DNA from 2 places in the Oceanicoccus sp. KOV_DT_Chl genome. Region 1 is predicted to be linked to the other one. Evidence: riboswitches for the same ligand, from Rfam matches in the RefSeq annotation. Region 1 holds a riboswitch; the other holds the start of a gene.
What was found. Region 1 has a riboswitch for cyclic di-GMP ahead of UNITIG_RS23535 (VPLPA-CTERM sorting domain-containing protein). Riboswitches for the same ligand answer to the same signal wherever they lie in the genome.
Positions count from the first base shown of each region.

Region 2: linked by a shared signal. The riboswitch ahead of UNITIG_RS12690 (VPLPA-CTERM sorting domain-containing protein) and the one ahead of UNITIG_RS23535 (VPLPA-CTERM sorting domain-containing protein) in region 1 are both predicted to bind cyclic di-GMP.

Region 1 is NZ_FQLF01000002.1:1,242,526-1,246,965, forward strand. It holds gene UNITIG_RS09560 (hypothetical protein) at 1-600, opposite strand, end outside; gene UNITIG_RS09565 (hypothetical protein) at 588-923, opposite strand; gene UNITIG_RS23535 (VPLPA-CTERM sorting domain-containing protein) at 1,027-1,854, opposite strand; cyclic di-GMP riboswitch class I at 2,012-2,093, opposite strand; gene UNITIG_RS25545 (hypothetical protein) at 2,252-2,347, opposite strand; gene UNITIG_RS09575 (FMN-binding glutamate synthase family protein) at 2,543-4,018, opposite strand; partial or broken gene lpxL (LpxL/LpxP family Kdo(2)-lipid IV(A) lauroyl/palmitoleoyl acyltransferase) at 4,241-4,440, opposite strand, start outside.
Region 2 is NZ_FQLF01000002.1:1,877,732-1,882,171, reverse strand. It holds gene UNITIG_RS12700 (sulfotransferase) at 1-211, opposite strand, end outside; gene UNITIG_RS12695 (sulfotransferase) at 217-1,770, opposite strand; gene UNITIG_RS12690 (VPLPA-CTERM sorting domain-containing protein) at 2,035-2,616, opposite strand; cyclic di-GMP riboswitch class I at 2,646-2,785, opposite strand; gene UNITIG_RS12685 (GGDEF domain-containing protein) at 3,424-4,173, opposite strand; gene UNITIG_RS12680 (hypothetical protein) at 4,182-4,440, opposite strand, start outside.

The DNA.
Region 1 (4,440 bases):
CAACTCTTCATCGGCAATTTCATCCAAATCATAGGGTGCGTCGTAAACATTTTGTATACCATCAGTATCAGCAGCAGTGAGGAAACCTACAAAGTTTTTGTTACCAGCACCACGGTAGGAACAAGCATTTTTCATATAGAAAGCGTTAAACTGTGCTTGAGTACCTGAACCAGGGGTCCGTAAACAAACGCTTACTTCGTCATTCCCTTGGCCAGCAGCTGTAGCAATTCCCACACCCGTATTACCTACCAGCGTGTCCCAACTGGAAATTTTACCCGCGAACAAGTTAGCAATAATATCTGAAGATAAAGTTGGCATATTGGCAACATCATCAGAGCCAATAGTCAGTCCCTGAGCTTGCTGCAGAGCGTTACGCAACCCTATTGATGCCACTACACCAAAGGTCTGGGCATTAACGGTATTAACTGTCAATTGCGTGCCATCAAAACTTCTTGAACCGTTAGCCGCAATTTTAAACAGCTCAGGTTCAACATCGGAAACACCAATTTGAGCCTGCAGATTCACATTGGCATTAGTACAATCGTAAGTACCACCATTAACTGTACCTACAACACAGGTAGACAGATCTAAAAATGGCACGCTGGTTTTATTGGCAACGGGGCAACGCCGGCAGAGGAACCACTGGAGTTTTTCATGAACAATACATCCAGATCAGTAGCAATACCGGCAACACTGCCACCAGGTACGGTACAACCAAAACCGCGAGCCACATCAGATGGTTGATAAAATGAATCCAGAGTAGCTGGATCACACAACTCTTCTACATAAGCCTGAAACTGGTTATCAACCGCAGTCGCACCAGACACGCGTACCTCCAGATCATATGAAGCAGTAGGTGCCAAGGCGAATACCTGGCTAGTTGCAATCGCTGCCACAGCAGCTGTTAACAATTTAATTTTCATTTCTTTATCCTCAACATGTATTTAAAAACGGAACTTGTGTTTTTTAAGCGTAACTTTCCCGCTCACAGCAAAGTGAGATAAGCAATGAAGCGGGAAATTAAAATTAAGAGTGAGTTTTGCGCTTGCGTCCGATACCAGCCAGGCCTAATAACGCAGAACCGAACAACCAAGCCGCAGCAGGAACAGGAACGGCCGCTACAGGTGCGTTATAGGTCAATTCATTACCAGCCAGAGTCCATGAACCAAAATTGACAACATGCCAAAGATCATCACCAAATCCGGTGCCATCACCAACCATATCGTACCTATCATCAAACAACTGCAGCCCATAAAAATCCATAGTGCCATCGTTCACACCAGCCGCCGTGTCAAAATTGAAAGTGTTGGCCATTGCGTACATACCTTCACCCCAGGAAGCTTCACCAAAAAAATCAATACCTGTTAACTGATACACATCAGTAATAGAATTATCTGAAGCATTAAGTTTGGTTTGCAACGATTGATATGCATTGTCAATATTAGTATTTATCTGACCCTCATCTGTAGCAGTAATTTCCCGGTTGGCAGTCAACAATAATCCAGCATTATTACGCCACTGATTAGCGGGAAACAGATCACGATCAAATTCATTGGTTGTTTTATCAGTGTTAGCTCCGTTGATTGTCCACTTAATATCACCAGCTCCTAGCGCATCCAGCGCCGTCTGGTTAATAGAAAGAGTCTGTCCATCACTGATAACACCTGTGCCGTACAGCAGATCAGAAACATACAGGTTCAAGTCCTGCACAAAGGAGGTTTGATTATCATTGTTCCACATGGTGATAAACAGCTCACCAGCTTCGTTATTAGAAGTACTGCCCAACTGCAAAGCAGCATTTGCACCACTACTAGCCGCTGCAATAGCCATTGATAAAGCAAATAATTTCTTCATTTTTTTCTCCAAGAGTCCTAGTTAATAGTTCAGCAGGTAACTCCCACTTTCTCGAGGGGGAACACCTAATTTCGATTTATTTACCGATTATAAAAATCATAAATCGGATACTGTGGGGCTTGAAAATATCTAAACAACAAGCTCTCCAGCCCCTTACTATCGCAACCCGGCTGTCTTTTTTATTATGAAGACCCTAGGCTTTCCGAACCTGCCTCGCGACAGGGTTGGCTATCTCAGCGAACCGAAGCTATGTCCCTATAGCCTCAATTGCACCTATTTTTTAACAAGCTTTTATTGATTTTTTGTGCTGATTTTATGAATCCTTTATGAATCACGGACAAGCAGCACAAACACCAATCCTTGGCGACGTGGAGAGACTAAATTGAGGAAGTTACAATTATGTGTACAAGTTATTAAATCCAAGAAGTTTCACAGTAATTTCACTGAACTGAAATATATGTAATACAGGTGCCATACAAATGTAATTTTTAATTCGGGAAAAATTTCGAACTGAAAATCATAATTTCCAGCGAAAGATCAGAAGAGGATATATGTAGGAATAAAAAATATTGTCTAATTAACGTATACACTACAGAGATTAAATAAATTTTATAGCCTCTGGTTATTTATGAATCCACTCGGCGACAAATGAATCCTGTTCACCTTTATTAATATAACGAAGGTCTTACTAAGAATTATACTCATCTTTCACCGCTGGCTCTGGATGTATGTCAAGCAACGGAATTGTGTGACCGCTGTATTCGATAATACGCACATGGCTACGTTTCAGGTTTCTCGGCTCAGATACCCCGCAGGAATGTGCAATCATACCCACGTCATAAACAATTTTTTGCGCGTAACGCTCAACCCGCAATGCTTTATCTGCCGGTACTAACCCGCGCTGCAAATCAGCATCGTGGGTGGTGATACCCGTAGGACAAGTATTTTTATTGCATTGCAATGCCTGAATACAGCCTAGCGCAAACATAAAGCCACGCGCTGTGGTTACAAAATCTGCTCCCACAGCTAACGCCAACGCCACTTTACCTGGTGTAATGAGTTTTCCGGCAGCAATAACGCGAATACGATCGCGCAACCCAAAACTCAGCAATGCATTCACCACCAATGGCAAACTTTCACTCAATGGCATACCCACGTAATCCATTAACGCCTGCGGTGCGGCTCCGGTGCCACCATCAGCACTGTCCAAAGTTATAAAGTCTGGCGCACTGGCAATACCGCGACGATGAATCTCGGTAAACAAATCCTGAAAAAACTCAATGCCTCCTACCACCATTTTGAAACCTACCGGTTTACCCGTTACCTTACGCACTCTCTCGATCATATCCAAAAGATCGGCAACGGAACGAATATCTTCGTGGCCATTGGGGCTTATTGAATCATGGCCAACAGCAATACCTCGAATAAGTGCAACTTCCTCTGTCACTTTAGCACCGGGCAAGATACCGCCTTTGCCCGGCTTCGCCCCCTGGCTCATTTTTATTTCGAACATACGTACTTGTTCGTGACTGGCTATTGCTTTTAATTTTTCGTCACTGAGATTACCGTCCGCATCGCGCACCCCGTATTTGGCTGTGCCAATTTGATAGACGATATCGCAACCACCTTCAAGGTGGTATGACGATAAACCCCCTTCACCAGTATTGAGCCAAATCCCTGCCGCTTTTGCGCCCTTTGATAGGGCTATAACTGCTGGTTGCGATATCGCACCAAAACTCATTGCCGAAACATTAATAATGGAATGCGTACTATAGGGCTGCTCGCAGTAGCCTTCACCAATAGTAATAGAACGCGGCTTGGCCACATCTTTTGATAAGGCGGGAAAAGGACTATTCAAAAATATCGCCTCACCTTTTTGATTCAAGGGGCGAGTAGAACCAAAAGCTATGGTGGTGTCTACGTTCTTTGCCGCACGATAAACCCAGGATCGCTCTGCTCGATTAAAAGGCAGCTCTTCGCGATCCATCGCAAAAAAATACTGGCGAAAAAATTCGCCCATATGCTCAAAGAAATAGCGAAAACGCCCAACTACCGGATAATTTCGACGGATAGTTTGGGTGGTTTGGGTAACGTCAATAAAGTAGATAACAGCAATAGCAAGCAAGCTAAGAACAAAGATCAGAAAAAAAATCAACGCCCCCACTCAATGACTGACTGGGCAAACTGATGTACATCACTCATAGTTCTGTCCTGAAATTAATTATTAGGTTGCCAGACTTTGTTACTGCCGGCACGTATAAATAATAGGCATACAACCCGGCGACAAAAAGAATCACCAGTAGGAGTAAAGCGATTATTCTTTTAAGCCTGCGCATCTAAATTTCAACCATTGCTGCTTTATTGTAATGAGGGCAGCAGAGGCTAATTAATACAATTTGGCTTCGCCTTCCGGTCGAGTTTTAAAACGTTTATGTAGCCACAGGTATTGCTCTGGATACTGTTTGGCAATACTTTCTACCCATTCATTAAATTGTGTAGCATCTTGCACGTCATCACCACTGGGAATATCCAGCGGCTCATAAACCGTGACCTTATAACGTCCACTATCACGGACAAATGAAATAG
Region 2 (4,440 bases), 640 kb from region 1:
ATAATAATATACTCGCACTTAGCGGAAGCGGTTTTATAGTGTCAATAAGCTGCTGAAGCACATATTCTGCCATTAAAAACTTCCCTGACTGATAACTATGATTAGCTCTACTTACAATATCTTCAACTGGAAGGCATATAACTGCTTCGTTTGGCTTAAGCTGAATATTATGCTTGGGATTGCTCTTGGCGCTTTTCTTTTTCTTTTTCAAAAGTCTTACCCTTCAGGTATTAGCGGAGTATTTAGCTCTTCCAGAGCCTCTTGAAGATATGGCGCATATTTTTTCCATCTAGCCACAGCCGATTTATAAACGGGTTGTTTTACTTGCATATGACTAGCAGTCCTAATTATTTGCTCGGTACTATGATAATTCAGGCAATTCTCTTCCCATTCAAGCCCACAAAAACCCAATATTCTCTCTGTCATACCACGAGGGTCTTCGACGATAGATTCATAATCAACCAATAAAATATTTTCCGGAAATAAATCTTTCCAGTAAGCCATTACTTCTTCAAATAATTTATAGTATTGAATAAATGACTTTTGACAAAATGTGTACTCATTTCCATTAGGAAAATAAAGTTGATATGCAGACAAACACGCATCCATTGGATCTCGCATTAACTGAATTACTTTAGCATCAGGAAAAACTGCTAAATATATACCCAGGTAATGCATCATATTCATCGACTTATCTACTGGCTTTTTATCCCCCGATTTTTGCACGAACCCATGATTACAATAAGATTTATAGAGTGCAGGAAAGTACTTGTTAAATTCCTGTGGCTGACACCAACCCCAATAATTTTCATTTGCTCTAAATTCAAATGCTGTATCGTTAATTGCCTGGTAAAAAGGCTGTGACTCACCGATGGCATAAGTCGCAGTATGGGCACCCAAAATTTGTTCCAGAAGCGTAGTGCCAGAACGAGGTATTGATGCGATAATTATTGGCGCTTTATCAGAATACCCGGAGCCTTTGCACGCCTCTAACATATCTCTCGTGACAAACTGCCTAACTTTCTCAGACTTTATACGCTCGGCATCAATAGACCAAGGACGCAAAGCACTTATGATCTTATTCGCTTTATGTAATTCATTAAAATGTTGTTCTGGCTCATTGCTATAACCCCAAGCCAGCGCAAAATAAAGTCTAGCCCTGTCTATTTCTGTTAAAGACTTACTTTCCAATAGTTTTTTAATACTATCCAGGTCACGCTGGGGAAAACTGTTCTTTTGAATGTGCGCCCGATGCCAATACGACTGACTAAATGCCGAATCTATTTTGGTAACTTTATTGTAGACTTCTAAAGCGCGCTCTTTTTTCCCCATCAAGTTATAACAGGACCCCAGCGCATCTAACAATCTAACACTATCAGGCCTGCGGACAATACCTTTTTCTAATACATCAATCGCTTTCTCTGGCTGATTGCTGGCCCGATAATACTTGGCAATGACGACAGCGGAGTCAGTATCCAGCCGGGCTAATTTAAGCAAAGGATCTATCAGCTTTTCAGCCTTATCAAACCGAAAACTATTACAATACGCCTCAATTAAAATTAGCTGGATTATATTTTCTTTAGGCAGTTGTTCAGCAAGCTGTAGAGCCTGAAATTCAACAAGATTCCAATCACTGGTTTTTGATGATGTATCAAAAACATACTGTAACGCTTCCGCGTAGATAACCTGTACTGCTTGTTGATTAGGCGCCGGCTTAAATACAACTCGTTTATTCTGTATTTTTTTAATTTTATTTTTTTTAATTTTCATCAACAATAACAACTACACTGAGAGCGACACTACTATGTGACTTATTATATACAAGCTATATAGTAACTATATTCATTTAACTTACGCCACCGCAAATACCTTCCACTTCTGCAATAATTCAACTAATTATCTTTAGCCCAGTTAATATTTAACATGTCAGCTTTAATTATCATTTGCAAAAAAAAACCCTGCTATTTCTAGCAGGGTTTTTTCACAGGTTATGGAAAATAAATCCAGACACCTGTTATTTAGCTAACAAAGCTATTAAGCCTTACGCTTACGACCGATACCAGCCAAGCCTACGATTGCAGAACCAAACAACCAAGCAGCTGCAGGTACTGGCACTTCAGAAACCTGCTCGGCACCAATAGTAAAGGTGTAAGAGTTGTTAGAAGTAATACCTGAACCTTGGTCACCAACAGCTACCAGAGTAAAGATATCGCCAGTACCAGTAGCTGAACCACCGTATACTTCACTAAGGTTACCAATTGGGCCACTAACATTTAGTGGTACATTAGGGCATGTCGGTAAAAGACCACCATTTTCAACACAGTCGGTAGCAGTTGTACTTGAACTCAATCCGATAGTATCAACAGTAGCAACACCGTATACAAAAGCATTTGTCACAGGAGTTGTGGCATTAGAGACGGATGAAAAGCTAATCACGCCAGTGCCGGTATCTAAAGTACCTGAACCAGAGCCAGTAGTTGAACCAGTTGCACCACCAATGGCAGCACCGCTAGTAGTACCAGAAATAGCCACAGATACGTCAAACAAAGCAGCTTGAGATTGAGCAGCTACAAGAGCCAAAGCAGTAGCAGCAAGAACAGTATTTAATTTTTTCATTTTATATTCCTCGAGGTTTCTCGAAGAAGGGTAACAACCCGGCCGTCTTTATGAGTAAATTCCTTGTAGTGTTCAATAGCAGCAGAACACTGTCATCCCTGTTTAACATTACTCGAAAGACCCGTAGGCTTTCCGTCCCCACCTCACGATGGGTTTGGCGCTTGCCTTCCTTATTGTTATTTAAGAAGTTTCAAACGTTTATTAATGATTTAATAATTTTGTTACTCAGCCAATGAATGCAGCTACTGGCATGAGTGTCAAAAAACCGCTACTAAATCATTATTGCCTCGTACACTATCCAATATTGATGCCAACAAACTATTAGACATTAGTAATCAATAACTTAGGCAGCTGTCTCATCTTCAGGTCGCACAAACTACAAGCCATTAGTTGCGTTGTGTAAAATAATCCGTCGCCTTAAACAGGCTAACTGATCCAGCTGGCGGGTACGGGTGATGAATAGCAGTGATTTTCATGATTACACCCTACAGCCGAGGAACAAAATGAGACACTAGACTCACATTGCTGCCCACTATTACCCTCCACAGACACAAACCATCTTCCTAAGCTACAAGACCTCTGTTCAATCGCCCAAGATGTAAATTTTCCCGTCACATTATTTTATTTTGAGACACTTGGCGCCTTTTTATGGTGCACTCATTTTCGACGAGCTTTATATTGTATCGAATTACTAACTAACCACTATATATTGTGGGCCCCGGGCTGCACTGTGAGCAATCAATTTTAAAGCTTGGCTTTTATCTAACGGCGACTTAAGCCGATGAGAACGCCTGAAATGATGAACTATTACAATTCGATCACTGGCTGTCCGGCCACCACGCTCTGATTACGCCCCTGCTCCTTGGCCTGATATAACGCCTTATCACAGCGCGCGAAGACCGCCTCGCCATTATCTTCACCACTAAAGGTTGAAACGCCAAAAGACATGGTAATGGTCACTGGTTTTTCTTTGAAATGAAAAGGGCAACTGGCAATAGCCTCCCTGACGCCCTCGACCACCTTGAGCGCAGACGCTTGCTCGGTTTCTGGCATCAGTACGACAAACTCCTCACCACCAAAACGGGCGATAAAATCTGTTTTACGTAAGCGCTTACGTAAAGTTTTAGCAATAATGCGTAACACCTTATCACCTGCCAAATGACCGTAGGTATCATTGACTCGTTTAAAATGATCTACATCGCAAACTGCCATGGTTAAGGGTCGATCATAACGCTGCCAACGCTCGCACTCCTGCTCCAAACGTTGGTTATACGCTTCCCGATTGGGCAGTTGGGTCAACACATCCCGCAGTGCTTTTTGACGCTGCTCTTCTATTCGCTCCTCAGCCTGGGCAGAATCAGCTTCCATATTTTTGACTCGGGCAACCAAGGCATCCAATTGTTCAGAAAGACTCTGTTCGCGCAACACCTCGCCGGATTGGTGTTTATCCATCAACGCGACGACTTGTTCTAAACGCGTACTCACTGCCGATTTCAGTTGATCAAGTTCGGTGGCGGCTTCTACACTCTGCTGAATAGCGCTAAATTGCTCGCGCATAGATTCATTTAGCTCGCGGCCGGCATTAAATCCCTCCCCCTGTAATTGCCCGAGGCACTAATAAATTCAAATGCTTGCGACAAGCGATCATTTAACTGGTTTAAGAATGTTTCAAAATCTTTTTGATTATTATGAAAGGCCGATACAACAACGATACTAATGTCTTCTAAAGTAGGAACCAATTCATACCAATTTAAACCTTTCTCAATTTGTCTTTTGGCGGCTTGATAATTCTCCTTGGCCATTGGCGGCGCTTCTATTTGCTGG